DNA from 2 places in the Oceanobacillus sp. CAU 1775 genome. Region 2 is predicted to be linked to the other one. Evidence: riboswitches for the same ligand, from Rfam matches in the RefSeq annotation. Region 2 holds a riboswitch; the other holds the start of a gene.
What was found. Region 2 has a riboswitch for cyclic di-GMP ahead of ACXYMZ_RS05905 (VanW family protein). Riboswitches for the same ligand answer to the same signal wherever they lie in the genome.
Positions count from the first base shown of each region.

Region 1 (15,299 bases), on a different contig from region 2:
AGATTTCTGCTGTTATTTCTATTAAGTAACTATCTAATTCACCTTGATTCCATTCGCTAAAGACTTCACTTAATTCTTCCGCTTCCATCCCAAGCACATGCTTTAAGATAAAATAAGCTTCCCCAATCAACTGCATGTCACCATATTCTATTCCATTATGGACCATTTTCACAAAATGTCCTGCTCCGTCGGGACCGATATAGGTAACACAAGGTCTGCCATCTACTTTTGCAGAAATCGCTTCAAATATTGGAGCTACTAATTCATAGGCTTCTTTCTGACCACCAGGCATGATAGATGGACCATTTAATGCGCCTTCTTCTCCACCTGATACCCCTGTTCCAATAAAGTGAATTCCCGTTTTATCTAATAATTCGTTACGACGTATAGTATCTTCGTATAAAGTGTTCCCTCCGTCAATTAGGATATCACCTTTTTCTAAATATGGATGTAAGGATTCAATCACAGCATCTGTGACAGAGCCAGCTTTCACCATTAAGATAATCTTACGTGGTTTTTCTAGCGAATCAACAAATTCCTCAATTGTTTTTGCACCAAAAATTTGTTTTCCTTCTGCTTCATTTGCTAAAATAGCTTCTGTTCTCTCATACGAGCGATTATATACAGAAACAGAATAACCTCTACTTTCTATATTAAATGCTAAGTTCTTTCCCATTACAGCAAGTCCAACTACACCTATTTGTTGTGCCAATATTGCTCATTCCTCTCTTCGTTAATTTCTTTTATTTAAATATTACTATTTTAAAAACATTATACTTAAATGAGTAGATACATTATTTCAAATGTAGTATTTTCATAAATAAAGCAAATCTTACAATTCATATGATATAGTTGAAGTGAATAATTTACAAGTTAGAATCAATATAAATACAATACATTTAACCCCTCAAAAGGACTTTTAAATTACACCATATGATTGATTTACCTACTAACAACCATTGGAATTAATAAAGGATGACTACGATGAAAAAGAAATTAGCAATCGGCTTAGATATTGGAACAACTAGTGTGAAAGCAATTGCCTTTGACTATAGTGGAAAGCCTCTCTTTGAGGAAGAAAGCCTAATTAAAACCTATTATCCAGAGCATGGCTATGCAGAACAAAATCCTGAAGAAATAGAGATATCTGCTAGAGGAGTCATGCGACAATTGATTGCCTCCATTGATGATTCGAAATATGAGCTTGTGGTTACTGGACTTGGGTCTGCCATGCATTCTTTGATTTGTGTAGATGCAAAAGGTAAAGCACTATCGAATATGCTGATTTGGTCAGATGGACGTGCTGGCAAGCAAGCCAGCGAACTTCTCCGTACAAACGGCAAGGAAATTTACTTAAGAACTGGAACTCCCATACATGCAATGTCCCCTTTCACAAAACTAATATGGATGAGCGAGAATCAATTCCCTGCTTACAAAAACGCTACATATTTCATGACTATGAAAGAATACCTTATCTATCACTGGTTCAATCAGCGAATCGTCGATTATGGACTTGCTTCATCCACAGGTATGTTTGATGTAAAAAATCGAGTTTGGGATCAGGAAGCACTTGATATTGCAGGTATTAAAGAAGAGCAACTATCTGAGATAGTAGAACCAACGAAACAGCTAGCTGGGTTGCAGTCAGACATCGCTAAAGAATTTGGACTTACAAAAGCATTACCGTTTATTATTGGATCGGCGGATGGCCAACTAGCAAATCTTGGTAGCGGGGCTACTTCCATTGGTGAAGTTAATATTTCAGTTGGAACAAGCGGAGCAATCCGACAATTTGTTAAAGGGACACCAATTAATACTAAAATGGAAACCTTCACCTATGCCTTTACGAAAGACACTTCTATTATTGGAGGACCAACAAATAACGGTGGAATTGTTTTACAATGGCTTAAGGAATTACTTGATTTTAAAGGAAGTTATACTGAACTAATTGCGGAAGCTCGGGATGTTGCAATTGGAGCTGAAGGTATACTTTTTCTCCCTTATATTAATGGAGAACGTGCACCTTTATGGGACCAAAAAGCAAAAGGTAATTTTTACGGCTTAAGTGTCGCTCATTCCAAGAAACATATTATTCGAGCACTGTTAGAAGGTATTGCTTTTAATATATATGAAATCAGTCAATCACTTGAGACACTAGCTGGTAAGCCTACCAAGGTGACGATAAATGGTGGGTTATCACGCTCTACACTATGGACGCAAATTCTAGCAGATGTGTTAGGAGAAGATTTGTATCTCTCCGAAACCCATCACAATGCTGCATGGGGAGCTGCATGGACGGGGCTACTGGCAATTAACGAGGTACCTTCTATGTCTGCAATTAAAGAAAATTTGCCGCAAGAAAAGAAAGTTACAGCAAATTTAACGGCACACACCGAATACATGCAGATTTATAAAAAATATAAAAAACTATATATTTCCTTACAACACTTAATGACAGAGTAGTTTTTATGAAACATGGGGACGGTTCTTCCGTTGCATTCATTGCAACAGGAGAACCGTCCCCATGTTGCATTCTGGTTATGGATAATTTACGCTTTCGTTGACACAGGATGGTAATTTTTTCTTGTTGAGTCCAGCTACGATATTATCAACTGTTAGTGACGCCATAGCCATTCTTGTTTCGGTAGTAGCGCTTCCAATATGTGGTGTTATCAATATATTTTTTAGACTCATAATTGGATGATCGATACTTAAGGGCTCTGGATCTGTTACATCTAAAGCAGCATAAGCAATTTCCTTATTCAACAGGGCTTCGTAGAGTGCGTCGGTATCAACAATTGCACCTCTGGAAGCATTTATAAAATAGCTTGTTGGCTTCATTTTGGAAAACTCTTCTCTTCCAAACAGTCCTTTACTTTGTTCTGATAGTGGAACAAGAACGACTACAAAATCCGATTCCTCCAACAGTGTTTGAAAAGAAACATAGCTCGCACCAAGTTGCTCATTCTCCTCTCGTGGATTCCGATTGTGATAAATGATATTCATTCCACTTGCTTGCGCTCGCTTTGCCACAGCTCTTCCAATATTACCCATACCAACAATACCAAGCTTTTTCCCATACAAATCTATAGCTAATGGTATATTCGTACCAGTCTTCCACTCTCCAGCTTGAACAAACTCCCATCCCTCATGAATTCGTCTTGCCGAGGTTAGCAATAATCCAAAGGTCAAATCAGCTGTTGCCTCTACTAAAACTCTAGGCGTATTTCCAAATGGAATAGATCGCCTTGTACATGCATCAATACTGACATTATCGAAACCAGCAGATGGCTGAGCAATCACTCGTAACTTAGGTGCATTAGATAGTAATTCATCATTTATCTTTATATCACCCCTACTAATCAAACCATCTGCATCCTTCACCCATTCTAGTAATATCTCTCGCGGAATTGGATCTGATTTATCCCATATGATTAATTCACATTGTTCATGCAAACGTTCCAATAAAGTACCATTCATCTTTCCAATCATAACTACTTTGAATTTGGCCATCTAAGTACTCCTTCAGGTTTATTATCTTCGACTAACTATTTTTGTTCATTAGTTTTTCTATTACCACTCCGCTATACTACCATCCTCATGCCGCCAGACTGGATTTTTCCAAGAGTGGCCTACTGCAGCTCTTTCCCGGACATATTTTTCATTAACCTCAATTCCTAAACCTGGTCCCTCCGGAAAACTTGCATAACCATCCTTGAATTGAAAGACATCTTTATTTAATAAATAATCCTGCAAATCATTGTCTTTGTTATAATGAATTCCCATACTTTGTTCTTGAATAAATGCATTATGAGAAATAGCGTCGACCTGTAGACAAGCTGCTAATGCGATTGGTCCCAATGGGCAATGAGGTGCTAAAGCGACATCATAAGCTTCAGCCATTGCCGCTATCTTACTTACTTCAGTTATTCCGCCAGCATGTGAAAGGTCTGGCTGGATGATATCTACAATACCTTCTTGTAGGATTGTTTTGAAGTCCCATCTTGAATACATTCTTTCACCTGTTGCTATTGGTATTTGCGAGTACTTTGCTATTTCGCGTAGTGCTTCATTGTTTTCAGGTAGGACAGGTTCCTCGATAAACATCGGTCGATAAGGTTCTAATTCTTTCATTAGTATTTTCGCCATTGGTTTATGTACTCTGCCATGAAAATCAATACCTATTCCCATATCTTTGCCTACAGCGTCCCGAATTGCAGCTACTCTTTCTAGTGATTCATCCACTTTTTTATAGGTATCGATATATTGTAGCTCTTCTGTCGCATTCATCTTTACTGCAGAAAATCCTTTTTCTGCTGCTAATTTAGCAGCTTCTCCTACATCAGATGGACGATCTCCACCAATCCATGAATAAGTCCGAATTTTGTCCCTGACTTTTCCTCCCAATAGGTCATAGACTGGAGCATTATGAAACTTTCCTTTAATATCCCACAGTGCTTGATCAATCCCTGCAATGGCACTCATTAGAATTGGACCACCACGATAAAATCTCGCACGATACAGTTTATTCCAAGTGTCTTGAATATTTAATGGATTTGAACCAATGAGGTAGTCACTTAGCTCCTCAACCGCAGCTTTCACAGTAGATGCACTGCCCTCAATTACTGGCTCACCCCATCCAATAATTCCTTCATCCGTTTCTATTTTCAAAAAACACCATCTCGGTGGGACTAAAAAACATTCCATTTTTGTTATTTTCATTTGTTCCGCACTCCTTCTATTTTTCATTTGCATACAATTCTTCACTTCATTAAGTTTTCTGCTATTTTTAATGGTCCTATTACTATAGCTTTTTCCATTTGATCATCAGTAGCTTGAATAACGTTCCAGTCTTGATAATGCTTTTCTATTAGATGACTAAGAGCGCTTCGTAAAGGATTGGAACCACCTATAATGGCCCACTTAATATTAGTTTTATTTACTTTTGTTTCTAGTGATTTCAAATCATGATAGAGGACAGAACCAACAAAGTAATTCGAAATCTCATTTTCATTTAAATCGGAAAACATTTGTAATAAACGAATATGATAGAAACTCCTTGTTAAACCATGTTTTTCTGCTGCTTGAAAACCTTTCTCTAAATTCTCTTTATCTAAGGATTTAATTAAATTTTTCCCCAGTGAATCGGATAGAATTGTCTCACTTTGTATGGCGAAAAGCATCTCACCTCCAAGTGTAGATAAACAGTTTTCTAATGCCTTATCTTCGCTAATAAAGATAAATTTTGTGTGAGAACCTGGTAAAATAACAACTCCTTCACCATGGACATCAAATTGATCTAATAGACCAATCGTTTCCACCTCTTCACCACGCATAATATCAAATTCATTAATTCTCTCCACAATATCATTCTCATGTATGTTTGTATTATTTTTTAATCCCGGTGTGAAAATCCAGGGTATATCAAAAAAGCCCTGTATTTTAGTGACTACAGACCCTTTAGAAAAGTTTTCAATATAAGCTGGTCCGGTGATATGTGGTACTTCATGGATACCTAAATTGGAAGTAATCATACCTGAGGCAATAATATATTTAACTTTCACAGCGTCTAATTGATTTCTAGCTAAAATTCTTTTTAAACCAGATTGAACATTACTTTTCAAGCTACTATTATTACCTTCAATAGCAGTATTTCGAATTCCAACTTTTATTTTTTCAGAGTCTATTATTTCTGTTCTGTTTTCTTTTATTAATCTAATTCTTGTATTTGTTGTCCCCGAGTCTATTAATATTACATACATGCGTATTCACCACTTTTTTTACTATTTATTTAAGTTTTCAATTTAATCTAAATTAAATTTGCTATTTTTTAATTGCTTTATCCTGCCACTTTGTACAGCGGTTTAATTAATTTAATTAAGCGAATATTATCATAATAGGTATAATTTGTCTATGTTCAATACTAAGTTTGCTAGAGTAATACTATATCCAAGCAATGAATAAAGTGAAACATGGGGACGGTTCTTGTGTTGCATTCACTGCAACACAAGAACCGTCCCCATGTTTCATCAATTATTAACTAATTCAAACTCATGAACCCAAACTTTCATCTCTGTTTGCCACTTCATTCCTGGGTGTAGCGAAAGAATTGAATCTTTATATCCTTCGAGATTTTGATAACCTTCCATCACCGCATCTTCATCGGTAACCTCGCCAAGCTTCTGTCTATATACATTTTTCACGATCAATTCCTTACCTTCTAATGACCATGTATCGCCAACGTCTGCAAATCTACCACTTCGACGCGTTGCTGTCTTTTTGCCTTTTAAAACTTTTTCTATATCTGCTGACTTAGTAACAAGCTTATCTAGCTCACCAGTTTTTGGTGGTAGTTTTGTTTTTTCTTCCATAAATATCCCTACCTTCTTCATGCGATATCCACTTTTAAAAAAAGTAACATCACTACTATTAATAATATTATTATAACAGTAATTCCTCATCTAGACGTATTTGGCGATTGAAACGAAACATGGGGACGGTTCTTATATTGCAGTGAATGCAACACGAGAACCGTCCCCATGTTTCACTCTGAAAATAGATCCGAGGATAAATACCGCTCTCCTGTGTCGGGAGCTATGCTTAGAACTTTGGCTGATGGGTGGAGATTTTTTGCTATTTGGATGGCGAAGTATGCGGAAGCTGCTCCGGATGCTCCGACGAATATTCCTTCTCGGGCAGCGAGGCTTCGTGCCATGTTTTGTGCATCATCATCTTCAATATGTAAAATTTCATCAAAAATATCTTGATTTAATATTTTCGGAATGAAACCTGGGCCTGTACCAGGTATTTTATGGGAACCAGGCTGGCCACCTGATAGGACAGGGGAACCTTTAGGCTCGACAACATAAATTTTAAGATTAGGGATATGCTTTTTTAATTCCTCCCCTGCACCAGTCACCGTTCCTCCGGTTCCTGCAGTCAGTACCAGAGCATCGAGTTTACCATCAAAGGATTCTAGTATTTCAACCGCTGTTGTGTTGCGGTGAGCATCAACGTTTGCTTGATTTTCGAACTGCATCGGAATAAAACTATTAGGAATATCATTTGCTAGTCTATTTGCTTCATCGATTGCTCCCTGCATTCTCTGACTGGAAGGCGTCAAAATAACTTCCGCTCCATATGCCTTCATTATTTTTATACGTTCTTTTGTAGCATTATCTGGCATGGTGATAATCGTGCGATACCCTTTCACAGCACTTACCATACAAATTCCAATCCCTGTATTTCCCGATGTTGGTTCAATAATCGTGCTTTCGCCTGGAGTCAGTTTCCCTTCTTTTTCCGCTTGTTCAATCATATTAAAAGCTGCACGGTCTTTGACACTGCCACCTGGATTATACGATTCAAGTTTCATATATACGTTCGCACCACTTGGCTCAGGTAATTTATTTAACTTAACGATAGGTGTATTTCCGATTAGCTCGAGTACTGAGTTGTAAATTTTCATCTTTATTCCTTCCCTTCACTATCTATGTAAATTCCTTTGAAACATGGGGACGGTTCTCCTGTTGCACTGAATGAAACGCGAGAACCGTCCCCATGTTTCACTCGAAGTTTCCTTTCACTACTGTGACTCCATTTTCCACCATTTGTTTTCCTTTTGCGAATAGGTGTTTTAGTTCTAAAGTTTCTCTGTCGAGTATTAGTACATCTGCGTCATAGGTTTCTTTTAATAGCCCTTTGTTTTTTAAATGTAGGGCGGTTGCTGTGTTTTTGGTGACAAGGGAAAGAGTTTCTATGATGCTTAAATTATTTTGTTCAATTGTTTTAATTACTTGATCAAACAAAGTTCTAGTCGAAGCAACCTCTAACCTCACCATATTTCCTTCATCATCGAAAACAGGAAGACTGCCATTACCATCTGAAGATAATGTTAGTTGATTAAGATTACCACCATTTTCTTTATAATAATTAATCCAGTCAGGTGTTTCCGAATCTGCAGTAATATCCACGAACGAACCTTTATTAGCAAGGCTTATTGCATCATCAATAAGCTCCTTGCTTCTCGTAATATGTGTTGCATAAAGCTTGGCCGCTGGGATTTCGTAATTTTCTAATAGAGCGTGTAAAGGCGATAATTTTCCTTTTCCAGGACCTACATGAAAATGAGTGACACCTGCTTTATTCGCAAGTAACCCACCTATTCTTGCTTCTGCAACCAACTTTGCTAGTTCGTCTAGACTCGGCTGAGCCGAACGAGAATCAGAAATGGCGATTTCACCAGCTCCAATTACTTTATCAATGAGGATAAGATCGTCCCTAACAGAGTCGGTAATCGTCTGAGTTGGAACATGGTAATTTCCCGAGTAAATATAAGTAGTAAGGCCCTCTTCTTCTAGCCCTCTTGCCTTCGCTAATAAAGATGTCATGTGTCTAGTTGTTCCATCCGTTCCTAAACAACCAACCACCGGAGTAATCCCTGATTTTATAATATTGCTCAACTGAATTTCTGGTGTTCTTGTAGCAAATCCGCCCTCTCCTCCACCACCGATTAAATGAACATGAGGATCAATAACACCTGGAGTAATTATAGCATTTTCAGCGTCGATGACTTCAATATCTAAACCTGCATTTAAAAGTTTTTCTTCATTCAAGCTACCAATCTTTGCAATTTTATCACCTATTATTAAAACAGATTGTTGCCCTAAATATTCAGGAGCATAAACTTCCCCATGTTTCATCCACTCCAAAAAAAAACCTACTAATTTATCTGTTCTTTCTACACATACTACTCCTATCTAGAAAGGAGGCACTACAATGGGTAGAGACGAACATCGAAAAACAAAGAATTCTTTTCTTGCACAAACACCTAGACAGCAACTGCGTGATGGAAAAGACATCGAATTCTCCAAAGAACTAGCAGACAATGAAGACCTAAAAGCAATAGAAAGAAGCAAAGAAGCTCGTAAACGAATGAAGAAGAAATAATGCAACATGGGGACGGTTCTCGCGTTGCACTGAGTGCAACAGGAGAACCGTCCCCATGTTTCATAGGTATTTCTGATTTAGTCTTATGTATCGTTTTGCTTCTGTCATTATTGTTTTATATTTGATAGATTTGTTTTGTTGTTGACGATAATCTTGTAAACCTATGATTATAGACCTTCCAAGGTCGTCAATTTCCCTCTCCTCTGACTCCTTTCGATTGACTAAATGATATAATTTATTTTCTTTTCGTCTCGCTTTTTCTCTTTTTGTTGATGGCATTATAGAGTACATATTCTTCCCCCTAATATAAATAGACTACACTCTTTTAGCGTAAAAAAACCTTTGCGAGATAGATAAGATATCCATCTCGCAAAGGTCGGTTGCACCACTGACTCCATACGTTTTCGGTGCCCAAACTACAAACGTACTTCAAAGTTCCCTTATTTAATAGTTCCATTTTACCATGATTTTAGAATCATGTAAATAGCTATATTTGGAAAAGATGTGAGCCTAACATTTTAAACTTTGTACTGTTTGACGGATTAGAAAGATTACAATTCGTAAATTTCATCTCTTGCTTTTAACTAACTTCTTAAAAACTTTACAACCAAAGATGTTTGCAAACTTGAAAAAGGCATAATAAGAGGGCTGAAAGAAAACTCCTTAGTCAAAACATTTCTAAAGTATTATCTCGCGAATATATTTCAAGTATCTGGACTTATGACCTGGTGACAAAAATGTAAGCGAAAAAAGACGGTTTCAGTTCTTAAGTTTGCTGACAATGCAGCTCAAGAAGCGAAACCATCCATATATTCTACCTCATAATCAATCCACCCAAAATTCCCCTTTTCCAATCTACAGTTTCTTTATTTAAAGATTCCTGCCTTAGCTCACTCCATTTTAATGGTGTGATAAAGTATGCGCGATCTCGCAATTGACTTTCTGGTGCAATTGCAATTAATTCACCAGGAGCCAAATCCCCGATTACTTCAATTTGTCCATTTTCTTCAAAACCAGTATCGACAATTAACTCAATAAGCTGTCCTTCTTTATTCATTCTCCATACTGCTCCATCTATTAAATGAGCCCTATCTATCGCTGTAACTCCTAATCGTTCCTCAAGAATGATGGCAAGTGTACCGTGGTAACCAGGTAAAAGAGTCGATTCGTTTTCATAGTCACCTAATTCTAACTCTTCTTCCTCCTCCACTTCTTCAACTACTTCAACTGCATCTTCTGCCTCTGGCTCTGCTAAAGCAGCAATCAAATCATACTTACTCTCGCCTCTAACACTTACTTTATCTGGAACATCCGCCAATTCATCTACATAGGCAGTTAAAGTCTCATCAACTGCATTTACTCTTACCTCCGCTAGCATTCCTTCTTCTACTATTGCTCTTTCCTGCTCCGTAAGGCTCGTCTCTGCTTGTAAATCGAAGCTTTCGATTGTAAGAAGTGGAGACGCTAGCTCATCCGAAAGATTATTAACCCTCCCCGCATAAGGGCTTATGTATGTAATCGTATCCCCTGTACTTTGCAAGGATTGCAGCTGGCTATTTACCGCTTCTCGTTCTGCATTTAGTTGCGTAATTTCTTTTTTCTTTTCAGCTATGAATTGCCTTTTCATAAATTCTGCTTCCATTGAAGAAGCTGGCACCTCTACCGTAATACTAAACTCTTCTACAATAGGAGGAACAAATTCATTCTGTACAAACGTAACTGCCTCTACCTCAGCCATCGCCTGTTCAGCCGCAGTAATTGCACCATTAATGCGTTCAACCTCACTTAAGAATTCAGCCTCTGCTTGATAATAATTTTGTACCTGATAAATAAACAAGTCCTGTCCGACAGTTACTTCATCACCCACTCCGACAAGAAACTCTTGAAATATACCTTGATTATCTGAGAAGTAAATTGGCATTTCTTCTTTTGGTGCAAGAACAGCCTTTTTCAAAAGTTCTTCTCTCATGTCAGCAGTCGTACTCTCTTCCCATTCATTTATATAAGCCAACCTATTAACTTTACCTTCATTATCCTTATAAATAAGTAAACCATTTATAACAACAAATAAAATGACCCCTATTTGAATCCAATGAATCACTTTCAATCCACCAAGCCTCAATCGAACCACCTACCTATAATAAAAGTATCTCCTAATGCAACTGTGGCTGCGAGTGCCCATCCAATTATTTGTAATAAAATAACAAAACCAATTAATGGAACTCGTCTTTCTTCCGATAGCTGTGATAGAAATCGATATTGGAACCAAATCACCCAAATTTGAAAGAGTGAAATAGCACCAAAGAAATAAATCAACCAATCTATTTCTGTAAGGTAAGAGACTATTACTCCAAGAGACAACGGTGATACATACCAATCTAACCCAGCGAGTGTCGCCAAGGGTATCCAAATGATACGTTCCAATAACAATACAAATAGCACTACCTGTTGCATGACGACCAATTTTTGATAAGGTACGTCTGCTAGATAATAAAATAATAGACTAGGAACGAATAATATTAAGACAGCAAAAAGGATTCCATATCCAATTCTCCCAATCATGAACCATAATTTATTTCCTTCATATGTAGTTGAATCTATTAAACTAGCATCCATTGATAAAAATTGCGAACCGATACCAAGTGAACCCATCCAACCATATATGATTGCAGACATGATGATTAATAAAATGCTAGATAACCAGAGTCCCCTAACTTTCTCTGATAATTTTAAACGATAAATATGATCCTTTATAGAAAATAAAAACTTTAAAACATGAGGCCGATATATCATAGATTTACTTCCTCTTCTCTGAATTGTTATACATATCAGTATACATGAATTAGAAATAATGAAGAAGTAATATAATGAAAAGTTAGATTTTTAGTGAAACATGGGGACGGTTCTCGTGTTGCATTAGTGCAACGCGAGAACCGTCCCCATGTTTCATTCTATTAATTTACTGCTACAGTTTTTTTGTTTCTTATAAATAACACTAAACCAGTTAGAATTAAGCCTAACCCAATTGCTAGTAAATTGAACATACTTGTAGCTGTTTGTGGTAGTACATTGCCTGGGCCATTTGTTCCAGTAGTTGCTGTTTCGTCGGATTCTTCATCTTCTGTAGAATCCGTGGTTCCATCTCCGGCTGCTTGATCTCCTGATCCCGGAACTTCTACGATACCATATTCACTAAAGTGGTAAACTTCTACGACTACTTCACCAGTTTCTGCATTGTAGCTAAGTACTTGATTTTTATAGTCTGTATACGTACCATCTTCTTCAAAGTAACGCAAAACAAGGTCATTCCAATTTGTTACTTTACTTGGATCAACTTTAAAAGTGAGAATAAATGGTTCTGAGAACTCGCCATCGTATGTTTCTAATCCCACTCCTAAGTTAAATCTATACACACTACTTACAAGTCCTTCGATTTCCTCATAGTTTAAAGTGACATCCTCTAAAGATACCGATACTCTAAAGTCATCACCAACAATTTGTTTAAGAACACTTGCAGGAATTGATAAGTGAACACCGTCGATTGATAGATTCACTTTAGCATCGTCATTTAAATCTTTTAGAACTTTACTATCTAATAACAGTGTTCCTGTATTTGGTAGATTGACATTACCTTTATTATCGAGATATTTTGCTAATTCATCTTTATCCCATAGATTTCTGTATGCATTGTCTGTTACAGTTTCTTCGTATTCATCCTCTGATTCATCGACACCTGAATCTTTATGATCACCAGATCCTGGAACTTCTACTAAGCTGTATTTACCAGATTGATAAACATCAAAGATTACTTCACCAGTGATTGTATTATAGTACATTTCTTGACTTTTCAAGTCAATGTAATTTCCACTCTCATCAAATGAACGTAAAACAAGATCTTCCCAATTACTTACTTTGTTTGGATTAATATTTATTACCATACCAAATGGCTCTGAAAACTCTTCTTCGTATGTTTTCATACCAACCCCAAGATTCACTTCGTATAGATTACTAACAAGTCCTTTAATATTATCGTATTGTGATGTGAAATCATACAAAGATACAACTACTCTAAAGTCATCTCCAATGGCCTGTTTTAGAGTATCTATAGGTATCCATAACTCAGCACCCTGATTTGACATATGGATGTGCGTATCATGATCTATACTTGTAAGTGTTTCATTACTTATTATCACAGTACCTGTATGAGGTAGAGAAATAATACCATTTTCTACTTCATCAATATCCCACAAATACTTATATGCACTTTCAGTTACAGTCTCATCATCTTCATAATACTCATCATCTTCTCCGTACACATCGTCACGCACGTCGTAAACATCATCTCTTACCGAATCATCATTATCAGCTTCTGCAGCGTATGTAGTTGTCATAGGAGTAATTAATGTTAAAATTAAAGCAAAAGCAATTAAACCACTTAGAAATGATAAATTACTAGTCTTCATTTTCTAATCCCCTTTACTTAATTGTTTAAAATGACTTGCTTTAAAACCTCAACCCTCCTTTTTTGACAAAATAATCAAACAATTACCTCTCCATATTAGTGATAATTTTCCATTATGTCAATACTAAAGTCTGATAATACTGTCAATCCGAAAATAAGTTAGGATAAACTGCTTGGTATTTATGCACTAACTTACCCCGTTCATCATTTTTATTTAATCTCTCTAAAGTAGAAAGAAGAAAATAAACCACTTGTTGTTCACCCTCACCTGGTTCTTTGAAATGGGTAAGTATATCTCTTATTAAATCGGAGTCATTTAATAAATAGCCAGCTTCTGCTGCATAAATCATTGCTTCTTCAGATAAATGGAAATCCCTACTATTATGATATTCTGCATAATCTAGTGATAAAGTTTCTTCAACTTGTTCCACAAGATTCCTATATGTTTCCACTACAGTATGTAATATAGCTTCTTTTTCGAGAATATTGTTTTCAATTGAAGCTCTCTTTAAATTAATACTCATATGTGTCTCGTAATTAACTAATCCATATGGGTCAAGATCCATTGCCATCTCAACATATTCATCTGCCAACTCTAATTCGTTAATATCCTCAAGTAATCTAGAAACTTGCGAGTAAAGGAACGCATTATTAGGTTCAAGCTCGACTATTCTATTACTTAGCTGAATTACATTTTTTGTATTAGTCTCTACGTCATGATTTTGTTCAGCTAAAGAAGCACGTAAACTCGCTAATCTTAATAAATACCGATAATTATAACTATTCTTTTCTACAGCTTCTGATAGGTAATTAATCTTTTCATAGGGATTTTTTACAGAGTTAGCTTTACGAAAGCTTTGTTCAGCATTCATAAATTGATAAGACATGAAGACACCGACAAGCACTAGCGTTACAAATGCATAACTAAAATAACGAGGAATCATTTTACTGTTATTCTTTGTTACAGTTTCCACTTTTTGATATGTCAATCCCATAACCAATAGCCATAAAAGCATAAAACAAACTGTCCCAAAGGCTAAGTCAAAATCTATAAAACTATGGAATAGTATTGTAAAACTAGCAATTAATATAGCCGGAAAAATCATATTCTCTTGCTCATCTTGATAACTCCTAAAAATAATGAAGAAAAAGTAACCAATAACAGCTATAAAGAACACTAATCCAATCCAACCAATATCTACAGCAAACTCCATGTATTCATTATGTATTTTATTTGCTTGGTAAGGTAATTGTTGGTAACTACGATATAATGGCTCCCATGCATCCCCTCCATGACCAAATAAAGGAGCGTCCATTGATATTTTAAATGAGTCTTGCACAAAGAGAGTACGTTCTCTTGCAGATGCACTGCCACTCATACTTGAAATTCTCTCTTGTAAGTCTCCAGGGAGTTGCTGGTAGACAAATCCTTTAAAACCAAAATCCATTAATAACAGTAGTGCCATTACAACTATTAATACTGGCACAACAAGACGGTAGACCCTTTTAGATGATATTTTCTGTACAAAGTTATTCATCTTATCTTTCTGGAGGAATTTATCATATGTATGAATAAACAGAGCTATTCCAACTGAAAGTATTAATAAAAATAACCAAGCGAGGTCACTTTGTAGACTAAACACGCCAAGAATGCTAGCGATTAAAGACATTAAAGTATAAACAATATAGCTTAATTGCTTAGCTTGTCGAAGTAATAATAGTCCTGAAAACCACATGATTGGCAGAATTAATAACATGCCACGTGAGTAAGTTTCAATAAATGTAACTAGAAAAATAACTAATGGTATTCCATAAATAATTTTGTGTATCGCTCTAAGACGTGGGTGCAATAACATGAATATACTAAATAAAAAATACATCCCCATGA
Region 1 is NZ_JBTLRO010000001.1:479,048-494,346, reverse strand. It holds gene gndA (NADP-dependent phosphogluconate dehydrogenase) at 1-715, opposite strand, end outside; gene ACXYMZ_RS02345 (gluconokinase) at 985-2,463, shown strand; gene ACXYMZ_RS02340 (2-hydroxyacid dehydrogenase) at 2,539-3,513, opposite strand; gene dgoD (galactonate dehydratase) at 3,574-4,722, opposite strand; gene ACXYMZ_RS02330 (2-dehydro-3-deoxygalactonokinase) at 4,764-5,762, opposite strand; gene ACXYMZ_RS02325 (ASCH domain-containing protein) at 6,030-6,392, opposite strand; gene cysK (cysteine synthase A) at 6,545-7,468, opposite strand; gene iadA (beta-aspartyl-peptidase) at 7,566-8,702, opposite strand; gene ACXYMZ_RS02310 (YfhD family protein) at 8,779-8,949, shown strand; gene ACXYMZ_RS02305 (hypothetical protein) at 9,010-9,240, opposite strand; cyclic di-GMP riboswitch class II at 9,315-9,398, opposite strand; gene ACXYMZ_RS02300 (efflux RND transporter periplasmic adaptor subunit) at 9,764-11,050, opposite strand; gene ACXYMZ_RS02295 (hypothetical protein) at 11,068-11,742, opposite strand; gene ACXYMZ_RS02290 (LPXTG cell wall anchor domain-containing protein) at 11,904-13,412, opposite strand; gene ACXYMZ_RS02285 (O-antigen ligase family protein) at 13,555-15,299, opposite strand, start outside.
Region 1: linked by a shared signal. The riboswitch ahead of ACXYMZ_RS02305 (hypothetical protein) and the one ahead of ACXYMZ_RS05905 (VanW family protein) in region 2 are both predicted to bind cyclic di-GMP.

Region 2 (15,299 bases):
TAGTCTCGTTTTTTCTAGAATTGGAATGAACTCTGCTGGTGAAATATTGCCGATAGACTCGTTGTTCCAGCGTAATAGAGATTCAACACCAACAATTTTATGTGTTTTTAAATTGATTAGTGGCTGATAAACCAATGAATATTCATCATTGCTCAAAGCATTGCGGATTTCAAGTTCAATTTTATAATTTCTTTCCATTTCAAGGCTTTGGTTCTTCGTACTTACATGATACTGATTACCGCCATTTCTCTTAGCATGATACATAGCAGTGTCTGCTTCTTTAATCAATTCTTCAATTATTTCAAAAAAATTCATTTCTGTTTCAGCTGTATTCCTCGAACTAATTCCAATGCTTGCGGTCATAATTAATTCAACATTGCTAATTGGAATTGGCTCGCGAATCACTTCAAGAACTTGATCGATAAGTTGTTTTAGCTCATCTTGCTCTTTATCTTCCAAAATGATAACAAATTCTTCGCCACCAATACGGAAAATATCTACGCAATCTTGAAGAGAGCTCTGTAAGCGTTCAGCAGTTGTGATAAGAACTTTATCCCCAATGTCATGGCTAAAGTTGTCATTAATTACTTTAAAACGATCGAGATCTATGTACATCACTGTTATTTTTTTATGAATTTGCTTCGGTTGTTCCTCTGCCCATTTTTTAATACGGTTGCGGTTAGGCAGTTTTGTAAGCGGATCTGAATAGGCCATTTCCTTAATAAGCGATTCATATTTCTTTCGCTCAGTTATTTCTTTTTGAAAAGTAATATATTGATAAGTAGCCCCGTCTTCGTTTTCAAACGGAACAATCGTGGTATCACACCAGTAATAAGAGCCGTCTTGCTTTTGAGACTTTAGCTCTCCTTGCCAGGTATCACCAGTTCGAATCACTTCCAAAACATGATCAAATGAATATTCGGGATTATTTGCTGTATAAATCTTTTCAAACGATTCGTCAAGCAACTCTTCCAAACTATAATTTGATATATTACAAAAACTCTCATTAGCAAATTGGATTCTTCCATTGGAGTCCAAAATAAGAATCATTGTTGTTTTGTCTAGTGCTTTTTCAATATTTTTCATTGTTTCAGCTGTTATTGCATGGTTAGCGGCTTTATTCATCTGACTTATCTCGCCCTTCGAATGACTCACTTTTTATTCGACCAACTATCTAGTCCAATTATACTATACACGAAAATAATAGTCTGTGACAAAAAAATGACTCTATTTTTTAAAATTGGATATATAAAAATTTCATATTGTTAAGAGGATAATACCCGCTTCGGAAATATACTTCGCTTTCCGCGGGCGGCTCACTGTTGCCGTGCGTTACGCTTGAGTCTTTGTATATTTCCGAAGCTTATTTTTGCTCTTTTTATTTCTTAATTGATAAAATACCGTCAATAAACTTTAACATATTCCTTTAATTACTAGTTATTGGATCTGGGTAGTCGTACCCTTTTTCGTCTACTTCTACTTTGATCATCACTTGATCTTCAAGGGGTTTGTCTGATCCATCGCGTTCTGCGGAAACAATTTTATCAACTGTTTCGAGTCCTTCAATGACTTTTCCAAAGCCCGCATAATCACCATCTAAATGTGGGGAAGGGTCTGTCATAATGAAAAATTGTGAACCTGCAGAATCGGGAGACTGTGAGCGAGCCATCGAAAGGACACCACGTTCATGTACGAGCGTATTTTCAAATCCATTGGAATTGAACTCACCAGCTATTGAATAACCAGGGCCGCCTGTTCCAATACCGTCTGGATCGCCACCTTGAATCATGAACCCTGGAATAACTCTATGGAAAATTAGTCCATCATAAAATCCATCGTTTACTAAAGAAATAAAGTTTGCAACAGTATTTGGTGCAATCTCAGGGTAGAGTTCCACAACAATCGGATCGCTATCTTTTATCTCTATTGTAACGATTGGGTTTTCCCCTACGTCACTTGGGTATGCTGTTGTCTCGTTTGTTTCCTCACTTGTATTTTCGTCTGTTTGTTGACTATCATTATCTTGCCCGCCACCGCAAGCAGCTAAAAGAAGCAAAAGTGCTAGTGTTATAAATCCTAATAATCTCTTCATTTCTTTCATTCCTTTCTACCTTGGTTCGAACGTTCCCATTATAGCACGTTACCTCCAATGATAAAAAGTAAAATTAAGCATAATGTCCACCGATTTTTTTGCTGCGTTCAATCATAATTCCAGCATCTGTATAACTTGAGGCTCTTAGTATGGACGAAGAACCATATTTATCACGAATAGAATCCATCACATAGCCAATATCATTTTTCTTCACACGGTCTTCGAATAAATCAAGTTGAACATCGTCTTGGTCATAAAGATTTCCGAGTGTAACATAGACATGACGTATTTTACTCTGCCCGTCATAGAACTTCCAGAAAAGCTGCATGCAAACGTTATACATATCTAATGTAATATTTGTTGGCCGTTCAATACTAAAGGAGCGGGAAAAACCGCCAGCTGAATGCGAGTCTTTGGAATAGGAAATTCCTAAATGAATGGTTTTCCCAGCTTTGTTTGCTGTACGTGCTCGGCGACAAGCTTCTTCACAAAGTTCTAGGATTGCAGTTGCAACTTCTTCTTTTGAGTAGTCACGAAGTAAAGAAATTCCGTGACCAAAACCTTTTTGCTCTGTTTTTGTAAAATCACCATAGATTGGACTGAGATCAATTCCCCATGCATGCCAATAAAGCTGTTCTCCCATAATCCCAAAGCGTTTTTTAATTTGATTAAAATCATAGCGAGCAAGCTGTCCAAGCGTAACAATCCCCATTCGGTTTAAATTATTTTTCATGCGATTTCCTATTCCCCAGATTTTCTCAACAGGGAAGGGCCAGAGTTTTTCTTCTACATCTTCGTAGGTGCATTCCGCAATCCCAACTTTTTTCGAATGTAGATCCATAACGACTTTGGCAAGAAATTTATTATCTCCAATTCCGATAGATGCTGTAAGCCCAAAATTATCGAGAATTTCAGCTTTAATTTTTTTAGCGATTTCTTGACGACTACCGAAAAGCTTTTCTAAACCATTGACAGTTACCCAGACTTCATCCACAGAATACTGGTGAATCGCTTCTGTCGGAGCAAAGTTATTAATTAGCTTGGTAATTTCTACAGAAACATGTAAATAATCCGCCATATGTGCAGGAACGGCATATATTTCGGGATCATTTGGCAACTCAAAGTAACGACTCACATTACTAATTCCATATCGTTCCTTGAGAGCAGGAGAAGCAGCAAGCACAATACTTCCTGGACGCTTCAAATCCCCAACCACCGCAAGCATCACTTTCATTGGGTCAAGCCCAAGCTTCATCGCCTCCACACTCGCATAGAAAGAACGCATATCAATACAAAGAATATCGTTTCGCGGATAAATAGAGTAATCCATTTCGATTCACCACCATAAATAGAATGTATGTTCTACTATAATACGCTTTTCTGGATTAATCAATTCATTGAAGTTTCAATTTATTTATGCTTTACTTTTATATAAACAAGAGAATGGGAGGAGAGCTTTAAAATGAAAGTATCTTATCATGGACATTCCGTTGTAAAAATTGAAACAGATAATCATACGATTTTAATTGATCCATTTATTACTGGAAATGAGGCTTGTGATCTTGATGCAAGCACAATCAAAGCCGACGTCATTTTATTAACGCATGCTCATAATGATCATGTGGGAGATACATTTGATATTGCAAAAAGAAATGATGCGCTAGTTGTTGCACCATTTGAACTCGCAGAATATCTTGGTGACAAGGGGCTGCGAAGTCATCCAATGTCGATAGGCGGTTCGCGTGAATTTGAGTTTGGTAAGGTGAAATTTACCCAAGCCTTCCACGGTTCTTCGTTTACAGAAGAAAATGGCAATGTCGTTTATGGAGGCATGCCAGCAGGAATCCTCTTCACGGCAAATGGAAAAATAATTTATCATGTAGGAGACACCGCATTATTTACCGATTTAAAAATGTATGGTGACATGAATGAAATTGATGTGGCCTTTATCCCAATCGGGGACAACTTTACGATGGGACCAGAAGATGCACTTGTTGCGGCGGAATGGATTAATGCGAAAGTGAGTGTACCTATTCATTACAATACATTCCCAGTGATTGAACAAGATGCTGACAAGTGGGCAAATGAAGTAAAGGTTGGAGAAGGCCGAGCATTAAAACCAGGTGAAGTAATTGAATTATAATTGAGAGATTAATAAAATCTGTCTAGCTCTTATACGGGAGCAGGCAGATTTTTTTGATAAATAAATAACAACTATAAAACTTTTTACCTATAATGTCGATAATTATAGTATAATAGCATTGGTTATTTTTATTGATAGAAGGAGTGCAGAAATTGGAGATTTTTATCATTATCTTTTTCTTTTTATTTGGAGTAACTTTCGGCTCTTTTTATAATGTGGTCGGCTTACGTTCGCCGAAAAATGAAACCTTCACGAATGACCGCTCTTATTGCCCGATCTGTAAAAAAACACTCGCTTGGTATGAACTGATTCCAGTACTTTCGTATGTTTTACAAAGAGGAAGATGTCGCGGGTGTAAGAAAAAAATCTCGATCATCTATCCACTCGTTGAAGGGATGACCGGAGTTCTATTCGCTTTTAGTTATTACATATTTGGTTTTCAGTGGGAATTGGCAGTAGCATTATTACTCGTTTCCATGCTGATGATTATTCTTGTTTCTGATTTAACCTATATGATCATCCAAAATAAAGTCCTTTTATTTTTTCTTCCATTTTTCATCATCTTACGCGTATTATCGCCACTTGATCCATGGTGGTCACCGATTGTCGGTGGAGTCGGAGCCTTTCTTTTACTAGCGCTAATTATTATTGTTAGTCGCGGAGGTATGGGAGCAGGAGATATGAAGTTATTCGGAGTCTTAGGAATTGTACTCGGATTCAAGCTGGTATTTTTGGCTTTCTTCTTAGCTTGTCTGATTGGCGCAGTTATCGGTATTTTGTTGATGGCATTTAAAGTTGTTAAACGACAGCAAGCAATTCCATTTGGTCCATATATTGTGATCGCTGCTCTGTTAAGTTATTTTTATGGAGATGCAATGTTGGATTGGTATTTTACCCTTTTCCTGTAATTGGAAATTAGTTTCTTAAAATCATTAGTAAACGATAAAAACTTCAAGAAAACATAAAATTATTTCATTGACAGCAATCTAGTTAATTGTTACTATTTACCTAAGTTAATAACACTACAAAGTGAGTAATGAAATACAATCTTATTTGGGCGCCTTGGATTGTATGGAGCTAGTGGCGCAACCGACCTTCGTATGAATTATTTATGTATAATTATGGAAGGTTTTTCTTATGCCATTTTTAACAATAACTAAGCAAAAAAGCTCATTTATCTATAAAGAAATATGAAATGCATAGTAACAAAGAATCATAGAAAACTTAACATAACAAAGAGAAAAACGTATAGAGAGTTGGGGGATCATCGTGAATAAAATAAAAAGACTACGAAATATTTTCATATTGACCATTGTACTGTTGGTTTCTTTAATACTTCCTACTTACGTTTTTGCCAGTAAAGTTTCAGATGGATCTGGAGTTGCGGGAATCCCTCTAGAAAACATGACAATGGAAGAAGCGCGACAAGAATTGCAAACGACAATTGATGTTTGGCAATCAGGTGAGGCGCTCGAAGCCATACACGAACAAGAAATATTAGAAATCCCCCGTGATATTTTCCAATTTGATATCGAATTAACACTCACGCAGTTAGAAGAAAAGATGAAACGACACTGGTCAAACTTCTTTATGAAACCAAAAAATGTGCAACAAGAATTAATTGTAAGTTTAGCACCTGGTGCAATTGAAATGTTAGATTGGCCAGCGAGTATTGATATTGAAGCGACATTGAATTACGCATTACTACAAGCAAGCAACCTTACGGAAAACTCCGTATCACTGGTTTACATAGAAGGTGCGATGTTAGAAGAAGTAGAGATTGCTTCTGTCAGTTTAGAAATTCCAGAGGCATCTGAATCTACTATTGAATACCTAATTGAAAATCTAAATGGACAAATCATTGAACCGGATAGCCTTTATTCATTCCTTGAGGCAAATGCTTTACCAAATGGAGCGGCAAATGGTGAAATCGAAATGAGTTTTGTAGCGTCAGGGCTATACGAACTCGCTTTACAAACAGATTTAGCAATCATTGAACGTCATCAACAAGATCAAGTTACAAGCTACGCAGAACCCGGACTAGATGCAAAAGTTAATCGAGAAGAAAACCTTGATTTACGTTTATACCACACAAATAATTTTTCCTACACCATACTTGCGAAAATTGACGAAGGACGTGTCGAACTTTCACTAGAAGCACCAAGCACAGCATTCATTTCTGATTACTCACTTGAAAATGAAAAAGAAGTGAAGCCACGAAAGATTTATCGTTATAATAGAAATCTTGGGCCTGGAGAAGAAGTCGTAATTCAAGAACCAGCAAATGGTGTGCAAATTGAAGTATACCGATTGGTAAGAACTGAAGACGAGGAAAGTGTAGAAAGAAAATTAGTATCGAGAGACTTTTATAAGCCAATACATGAGATTATTGAGACTTCGGTGGAGACGGAAGAAAGTGTTGAGGAAACGCCTGAAGATGTAAATGAAAGTACGACAATAATCGATGAAGTAAATAATATTCAATTAACATGCGAAGAAGATCCAACTCAATGTAATGAAGAAGGTACTGTTTTACTTCCGTTATTCTTAAGTTGTATGGAAGAAAGAGTAGCATTATCTTCTGCAACAGATGAAATAAACAATGCAACAGCACTGCCTGGTGCTTGTGACTTACTAGTGTTTTATTTATCTTACATGCAAGAAGATAATGATTTAATTGCACCAGACCTTGAATTTAATGAAGATATTGATGAAGAAATAGCTGATTTCAATGACGAACAGCAAGAAGAGGTGAAGTAGATGGCGAGAAAGCGCTTAGGAGACTTACTTGTCGATGCAGGACTCATTACAGAGGAGCAATTAAGTAATACGCTCGCTGAAAAATCAGCAGAAGAAAAATTAGGAGATGCGCTCCTTCGAGAAGGATACATCACCGAACAGCAACTCATTGAAGTATTAGAATTCCAACTCGGGATTCCGCATATTAACATTTTGCAATACTCTATCGAACAAGAAGTCATTCAACTGATCCCAAGAACACTAGCAAAACGCCATCAAGTCTTGCCTTTTCAAATCGATGGAAATAAATTGTATGTGGCAATGGCTGATCCAATGGATTACTTTGCTATTGAAGAACTGCGAATGGCTACCGGCTTTCAGATTGTTCCTGGAATTGCAACAAAAGATGCACTTTACCGTTCGATAACGAAATACTATGACTTACAAGAATCGATTGAAGAAGTGCTCGAAGATTATTCAGGGGAAGAAGATATCGAAGAAGCAGGGATCACAGATGATGACTCACCAATTGTACGAATGGTGAACCAAATCATCGCCAATGCCGTCGTATCACGTGCAAGTGATATTCACTTTGACCCGCAAGAAACAGAAGTGCTCGTTCGTTACCGCGTGGACGGGATGTTAAAAACAGAGCGTTCTTTACCAAAGTATATGCAAAATACTTTGATTGCACGGATTAAAATTATGGCTGATTTAAATATTACCGAGAATCGTTTACCACAAGATGGTCGAATTAAGATGACAGTGAATTATAAACCGATTGACTTACGAATTTCTAGTCTTCCAGCAGTTCATGGTGAGAAAATTGTTATGCGAATCCTTGATTTAGGAAGCTCTTTAAGTCGGTTAGACAAATTAGGCTTCTCAGATGAGAATTTAGAAACGTTTAATCGTTTAATTAACCAACCAAATGGACTTGTACTTGTTACTGGTCCCACTGGATCAGGTAAATCATCAACATTATATGCTGCTCTAAATCATTTAAACCGCGAAGAAGTTAATATTATTACAATCGAGGACCCTGTGGAATATCAATTACAAGGGATTAACCAAGTACAAGCCCGTGAAGAAATTGGTATGACCTTTGCTAGTGGACTGCGTTCGATTTTACGTCAAGATCCAGATATTGTCATGATTGGTGAAATTCGTGACCAAGAGACAGGGCAAATAGCAATTCGTGCTTCGTTAACTGGTCATTTAGTATTAAGTACGCTACATACGAACAGCGCAGTTGCTACGATTACACGTTTAATTGATATGGGTGTGGCACCATTTTTAATTACTTCTTCTTTATCAGGTGTATTGGCGCAACGACTTGTTCGCAGAGTATGCCGTGATTGTGGTGTTTACACGCCACCAACAGAAGCAGAAATGAAAATGTTTGCAGATGCGAATGTCGCAGTCGAAAACTTAAGAAAAGGCAGAGGATGTTCAAGCTGTAATAATACAGGCTATCGTGGTCGAATCGCAATTCATGAGCTCTTAACGATTGATGATGAAATTAATCGTCTCGTTATGCAAGAAGCGAGTTACGTCGATTTATATCGTTATGTTAAAGATTCAGGAATGAAATTTTTATTGCATGATGGATTAGAGAAAGTAGCCCAAGGTTTCACTACGTTAGAAGAAGTATTTCGCGTCGCAACTGTCGAATAGAAGGTGGAATGTATACATGCTGATTGATCATTTACTCCAAATTGCTTATGAGAAAAAAGCATCGGACTTACACATTACGGTAGACTCTCCACCAATTTTAAGAATTAATGGAAGTCTTATACCAGAAGGTGATGAAGTTTTACAATCAAAAGACACAGAAGAAATGGCCAAGCATATTGTCTCAGAAGCACAGTGGGAAGAGTTCTTAGAAAAAGGGGAAATAGACTTATCCTATGAGCTTGACTATGTTTCTCGTTTCCGGGTTAATATTTACCGACAAAAGTATAATGTCGCTATCGTATTCCGAGTTATTCCGAGTAGAATCCTGACATTAAAGCAATTGAATATGCCGTCGATTCTTCAAGATATGGCGGAAAAGCCACAAGGACTCTTTCTCGTAACTGGCCCAACAGGTTCAGGTAAATCGACGACACTTGCTGCAATGATTGACTATATTAATCGCCGAGAAAAGAAACATATTATTACATTAGAGGACCCGATTGAGTATGAGCACACTCACCGCCAATCGATTGTCAATCAAAGGGAAGTCGGTACAGATACTTCAGGATTTGCAACTGGCTTACGCTCCGCACTGCGTCAAGATCCAGACGTTATTCTCGTTGGGGAGATGCGTGACCATGAAACAATTTCTACTGCAATTACCGCAGCAGAAACAGGACATCTTGTTTTAGCAACGTTGCACACAAGTAGTGCGTCACAAACGATTAACCGAATTATAGACGTATTCCCGCCACATCAACAAGGACAAATCAGGACACAATTATCCATGGTGCTTATCGGTATTTTATCACAACGACTTATACCGACGATTGATGAAACAGGAAGAGTAGCAGCAACTGAAGTGCTCGTCAATCTCCCGTCAATTGCGAATTTAATTCGTAATGAAAAGATTGAGCAGCTGAATAATATCCTGCAAACAAGTCGGTCATCCGGGATGCATACATTGGAAATGTCTTTAAAAGAGCTTGTTGGCAGTGGAAAGATTGATCCAGAACAAATCGAGATTCATAGTGAGAACTTAGGTGAATTTTAATGGCAGTCTTTAAGTATGTCGGGAGAACAGCAAAAGGAACAATGAAAAAAGGAACGATTGAAAGTGGAACGAAAAGCCAAGCAATCAATGAATTAAAGAAAAAAGGTATTCGACCACGAGAAATCGAAGAGACACAACCTACTATCTTTAACAAAGACCTTTCTATTGGTGGAAGTTCTATTAAAAATGACGACTTTGTTATTTATTGTCGCCAGTTCGCAACGTTAATTCGGGCTGGTGTGTCGATTGTTGATTCTACCAATATATTAGCCGAACAGACAGATAGTAAAGGACTAAAAAAAGTCTTACTACAAGTAGAAGAAAACTTACGAGACGGTTTATCTTTATCAAACGCAGCAAAAAAACATCCGAAAGCTTTCCCGCCGTTATTTGTTAATATGGTTCGTGCTGGTGAAGCAACAGGTGAAATGGATGCGACACTCGAACGCCTCGCAAGTCATTATGAAAAACAGAACACGTTAACAAAGAAAGTGCAATCCACATTAAGTTATCCAGCTGTCTTACTCATTGTAATTGCCGCTGTTGTCGTATTTCTTATGGTATACATAGTGCCACAATTTGTTTCGACATTTGAATCAATGGGAGCTGAGTTACCAGCGATTACAAGAATGGTCATGGCAATTAGTAGTTTTACAGCGTCCTATTGGTACTTAATTATTCTTGTTTTAGCCTTAGCAATTGGTAGCTTTGTTTATTTATTTAAAAAGAATGAGAGATTCAGGTATACGGTCTATGTCGGATTACTGCGCATGCCGATATTCGGTAAGCTCATTCAAAAAGCAGCGATTGCACAAATGACAAGAACACTTTCTTCTTTATTTGCAAGCTCTGTTCCAATCTTACAAGCACTAGAGATAGTTGAAAAAGTCGTTAGTAATTTAGTGATTCGTAAAGTCGTTAAAGAAGCAGCTGAGAATTTAGAAGAGGGAAGACCATTATCACAACCAATTATTCAAAGCTGGGTCTTTCCACCACTTGTTGGACAAATGATTGCCATCGGAGAACAAACCGGACAACTCGACTTTATGCTAGGAAAAGTTGCTGATTTTTATGAAGAAGATGTCGATAGAACTGTCGATTCCTTGAAGTCATTAATCGAACCGTTAATGATTGTCATACTAGCAGGAGTTGTCGGTTTAATCGTAATAGCAATTATGGTACCAATGTTTTCTATCTACGATCAGCTATAAAATCTATACTTTTTAGGGGGGTGGTATACAGACAAGAAACGATTTAAAGAGACGTATTCGTTTGGTGAGTAAAATGTAATGATTATAAATTTCAGGAGGAAAACAGATGAAAAAGATGATGAAGAGATGGATGGAGAACTTTAAGAAAGATGAGCGGGGGTTAACGCTTGTTGAGCTTTTAGCGGTAGTTGTTATTCTTGCGATTGTTGGTTTAATTGCATTTGTGTCAATTGGGAACGTGATTGATAATTCGAAAAAAGATGCCCATATTGCGAACGCAACACAAATGATAAGTGCTGCTGAATTGTATGAAGCGAGCGGGAATTCGATTGATGATTTGACAAGTCCTGTAAACGCTACTGATTTAGATACTGTCAATGCCAATGATTTGATTGATCCGTGGAATAATGAAGTAACTGGAGAAGATGGGTATAACTTTACAATAACTGCTACTGGTGAGGGCGCAGAAAGAGAGATTTTGGTTACGGGTGAACATGATAATTGCGCTGCATTTACCACAGCTAAAACAAGAGCGGAGTTAGCTGCTGAGGGTAGAACTGTTTGTGATGATTAAAAGCCATAGGGACAGGACCCTTATCCCACTTGTAATGTAATATATAGCGATACTCAGCTTTTTTAGGGCTGGGTATTGCTACCTTATTGAATTGCAATTCTTTTCATAAGCTTCATCATATTTTAAGGTAGGATTATGAAAGGAATTGAAGGTTTTTTATTTAATCTTTTTTCATTCTCTAATAATTTAAATTATGGGTTTCTTTTATATAGTTTTGAATGTTGTAGGAGAAAGTACTGCTAATCCAAGAGGAGGATTTTTATGAAAAACATCATGGAAAATCAAATGGAAAATTTCAAGAAAGACGAACGTGGAATGACGCTTGTTGAGTTATTAGCAGTTGTCGTTATTTTAGTAATTGTCGGTTTAATTGCTTTTGTTGCAATTGGGAATGTCATTGAAAACTCAAGAAAAGACGCTCATATTTCTAATGCCTTGCAAGTGATTAATGCTGCCGAGTTGTATGAAGCTAGTGGTAGTGAAATATCTAAAATAATCAACGCAACAGAGCTTAACACATTAAACCCTGCTAATTTAGTTAACCCATGGGATAATTCGAAAACGGGTGTAAATAAAGCGTATGATTTTCAATTGCAAAAAAATGACAATGATACTATTGAGATTACAGCTGCAGCAACTTCAGGTGCTCCTGTTGAATGTACATTCAATCGTTATTATTCTAAGATTGAATTAATAGACCAAGGAAGAAAACTTTGTAAAAATTAATTGTTAAATATTTTGAATAGGTCGTCCAGAAAGGTGTTGTCTTATGTTTTCTTTTAAAAAACAAAATAGTGTCATTCATTTATTTATAGAAGATCATATATTACGAATCGTTGAAACGAATGGCCGTGAATTGAAGGTGGGTAAAATTTGTGATGAAATTGTTTTACCTAACAATGTTATTGAAAACGGGCGCATTGTCGATGAGTTGGAATTTTTCCAGTTTATGAAAGATGTTGTCCAGCAGTATGGACTGAAAAATAAATCGGTACGCTTTAATGTGCCAAATGCGATGGTTATTATGCGCCAAATCGAAGTGCCGACAAATTATCAAGGAAAGAAAGAGATCTTAGAATTTATTGAAATGGAAATAGGGAAAAGCATTCACTTTCCATTTAGAGACCCAATTATTGATTTCCCAAATCCAGAGGGTCAGGAGGATTCACTAACAAATGAAAACCGTTTAGTAACAATATTCGCAGCGCCGGGAGACGAGATGCGAAAATATACGGAAGTGTTTCATGATGTGAATTTAAAACCAATCTCAGCAGATGTTGGGATATTAGGTGTTTATCGTTATTTAAATTATCACCATCAATTAAATGCTGATGATGTGTATTTAGTAGTTGAATTCAATGTGGGTTCCATTCACTTAGGAATTTTCCATCAGCACCGTTTAGAGTTTTTGCGTTATCAAGACTTAGATATGGAGCTTGATATTAGTGACATTGATCCAGAGACGAACCAACGTAAGTGGAAGTTCTCGGATGATAAAATGATGGTGTCAGGGATGATGGAAGATGAAGTCACTGAACTGGAGCGAATAATGAATTTTTATCGTTTTTCATTACACCGAGGAGAGAAGCAAGTAACTGATATTGCTTTCCTAGGTGATTATCCATTTCTTGACGAGATAGAAGCAAGTATCCGTAACCGTTACGAAGAAATAACGGTCACGAAACTGGAAATTAAAACGGCTAGAAGTAAAAGCGATGAAAGAATAGAGAATTCCTTTATCCCCGCACTTGGTCTAGCGATTAGAGGAGGTTTAAAAGATGCTTCCAGAAGTTAACCTCCTGCCAAAAATAGAACGAACAGAATCAAGATTGTACACCGTCTTTTTGATTGGACTTATTTTATTTTTAATCACTCTCGGTATTTTCATTTATTTTTATATATCTATAACGAATCAACTAAATGCGACAGAACAGCGTGTCGCAACATTAGAATCAGAAAAGCAAATATTGGAAGCGAATTACAATACGCATCTAGCTGATGAAACAGGGCCGTCCTTCAGTGAAGCAGTTGCTTATATAGCGGAACATCGCTTGCCCACGTCGCGACTTGTCGATGAATATATTACGCTTTTACCTGATCATGCATATTTAAGTAATTATAACTTTGACTATACGACTGTATCGATTCAAACGCAATTTGAAACAATTGATGATACATCACTTTATGTTGCGAATCTTACTGAATCAGAACTATTAGACAAGGTTATTATTGAACAAGTGTCTACGTTTGAAGTAGGGGACGGCGGGATGAGTGAAGAAGAGGCCGGAGTACTGTACGATACGATTCCCCGCTATGATGTCAGCTATTCAATGGAAGTAAATCAAGAAAAACTTGCAGGAGAGGAAGAACATAATGAACCAGCTATTTCAGGAGAATAGAAACGCTTTTCTTTTACTATTAGCATTATTATTTATTCTCCTCGCTGCTGTTTATTTTTTCTTTTACCGACCGCATGCAGATGAACTAGCTCAAAAGATGAGGCAAGAAGAAGCATTAACAGAAGAAATTGCCCTTTTAAAAACAAGGATAGCAGGAATAAGTGAGGATGACTCAGCTGATATCGGAGAAGTCGAGCGGATGCTCTTAGAAAGAAATATTCCCCGAGAAGCTGAATTAGATCAATTTTTATTGTCGTTAAATGAAATCGAACTATTGAGTAATAGTAGAATCGAATCGATGTCATTTGGCTATGATGGAAGCTTGCCAAACCGATTTGAACCAGTACCAGATGCAAATCAAGATGATGTAGGACAAGTACAAGCACACTTAGAAACTACAGAAGAAAGAGAAGACCGCTTAGCAGCGATTGAAGCAGAAAAAGTAGCTGAAACGGAAAGAGAAACTGGCGAAACTCAAGAAGTGGGAGGAACAACGACATTTGCGATGGCGGAATTACCAGAGGGGCTAGAACCGATTGTTGTCAGTCTCGATGTTTTATCACCAGATTATGAACATTTCCAGCTCTTCTTACAAGAAATTGAGAAACAAGAGCGCATCATGATTGTGCCGAGCTTATCCTTTGATAAACCTGCGGAGAATGAACTCATCTTTGCAGAAAACCCAGATGAAACGATAAGTGTGACAGTGGATGTGATGACGTTTTATTATGAGGGGTAAATAATAGAGAAAGGAAGAAAGCCAATGAAGAGGCTGTTTAATCGTCAAGAAGGTATGACACTCGTTGAAGTACTCGCAGCGATGACAATTCTAGGAATTGTGTTCGTTGGCTTTCTTACTATTTTCCCGAGAATGACTGAGGTAAACTTACAGACAGAGAAAAGATTAGAAGTGATGAACTTGGCACGAGTGGAGTTGAATGAATTAAAGCAAGAAAGTGGGAAATCTTTTATTTTAACGGAATACGGAGAACCTGTAGATTCTCTTGGAGACTATGACAATGAAAAACGTAATATTTTTACAAGAACAGTAGTTACAAATGGTAAAGAATATGAATATGAATTAATTTATTATGAAAGGGCTTATTATAAAGCTGAAGTACGCAATGAGGATGATTCACCAGTTGAAGGGTTGGATGATTTATTTTTGATTCATGTCTTGATAAAGGATGGAGACCAAGCAATCAGTGAAACATTTGGACTTATACCCCATGAAATTGTTGCTACAACTTATTAATTGCAATACATCACTTAAAGGGAGGCAAGCTAGTTGTTGAAAAATGAAAAAGGTATTACGCTTGTTGAGCTTCTTGCAGCCCTTGTCATTTCCTTATTTGTTGCAGGTATTGTATATTCAGTTGTTATTTTTTCGATGAATTATAACAAAGTCGA
Region 2 is NZ_JBTLRO010000002.1:526,041-541,339, reverse strand. It holds gene ACXYMZ_RS05930 (sensor domain-containing protein) at 1-1,155, opposite strand, end outside; gene ACXYMZ_RS05925 (peptidylprolyl isomerase) at 1,427-2,092, opposite strand; gene ACXYMZ_RS05920 (DNA polymerase IV) at 2,166-3,422, opposite strand; gene ACXYMZ_RS05915 (metal-dependent hydrolase) at 3,555-4,235, shown strand; gene ACXYMZ_RS05910 (prepilin peptidase) at 4,379-5,143, shown strand; cyclic di-GMP riboswitch class II at 5,256-5,339, shown strand; gene ACXYMZ_RS05905 (VanW family protein) at 5,505-6,995, shown strand; gene ACXYMZ_RS05900 (GspE/PulE family protein) at 6,996-8,651, shown strand; gene ACXYMZ_RS05895 (type IV pilus twitching motility protein PilT) at 8,668-9,705, shown strand; gene ACXYMZ_RS05890 (type II secretion system F family protein) at 9,705-10,916, shown strand; gene ACXYMZ_RS05885 (type II secretion system protein) at 11,023-11,490, shown strand; gene ACXYMZ_RS05880 (prepilin-type N-terminal cleavage/methylation domain-containing protein) at 11,752-12,216, shown strand; gene pilM (type IV pilus biogenesis protein PilM) at 12,260-13,285, shown strand; gene ACXYMZ_RS05870 (PilN domain-containing protein) at 13,269-13,889, shown strand; gene ACXYMZ_RS05865 (hypothetical protein) at 13,864-14,628, shown strand; gene ACXYMZ_RS05860 (type IV pilus modification PilV family protein) at 14,653-15,144, shown strand; gene ACXYMZ_RS05855 (PilW family protein) at 15,178-15,299, shown strand, end outside.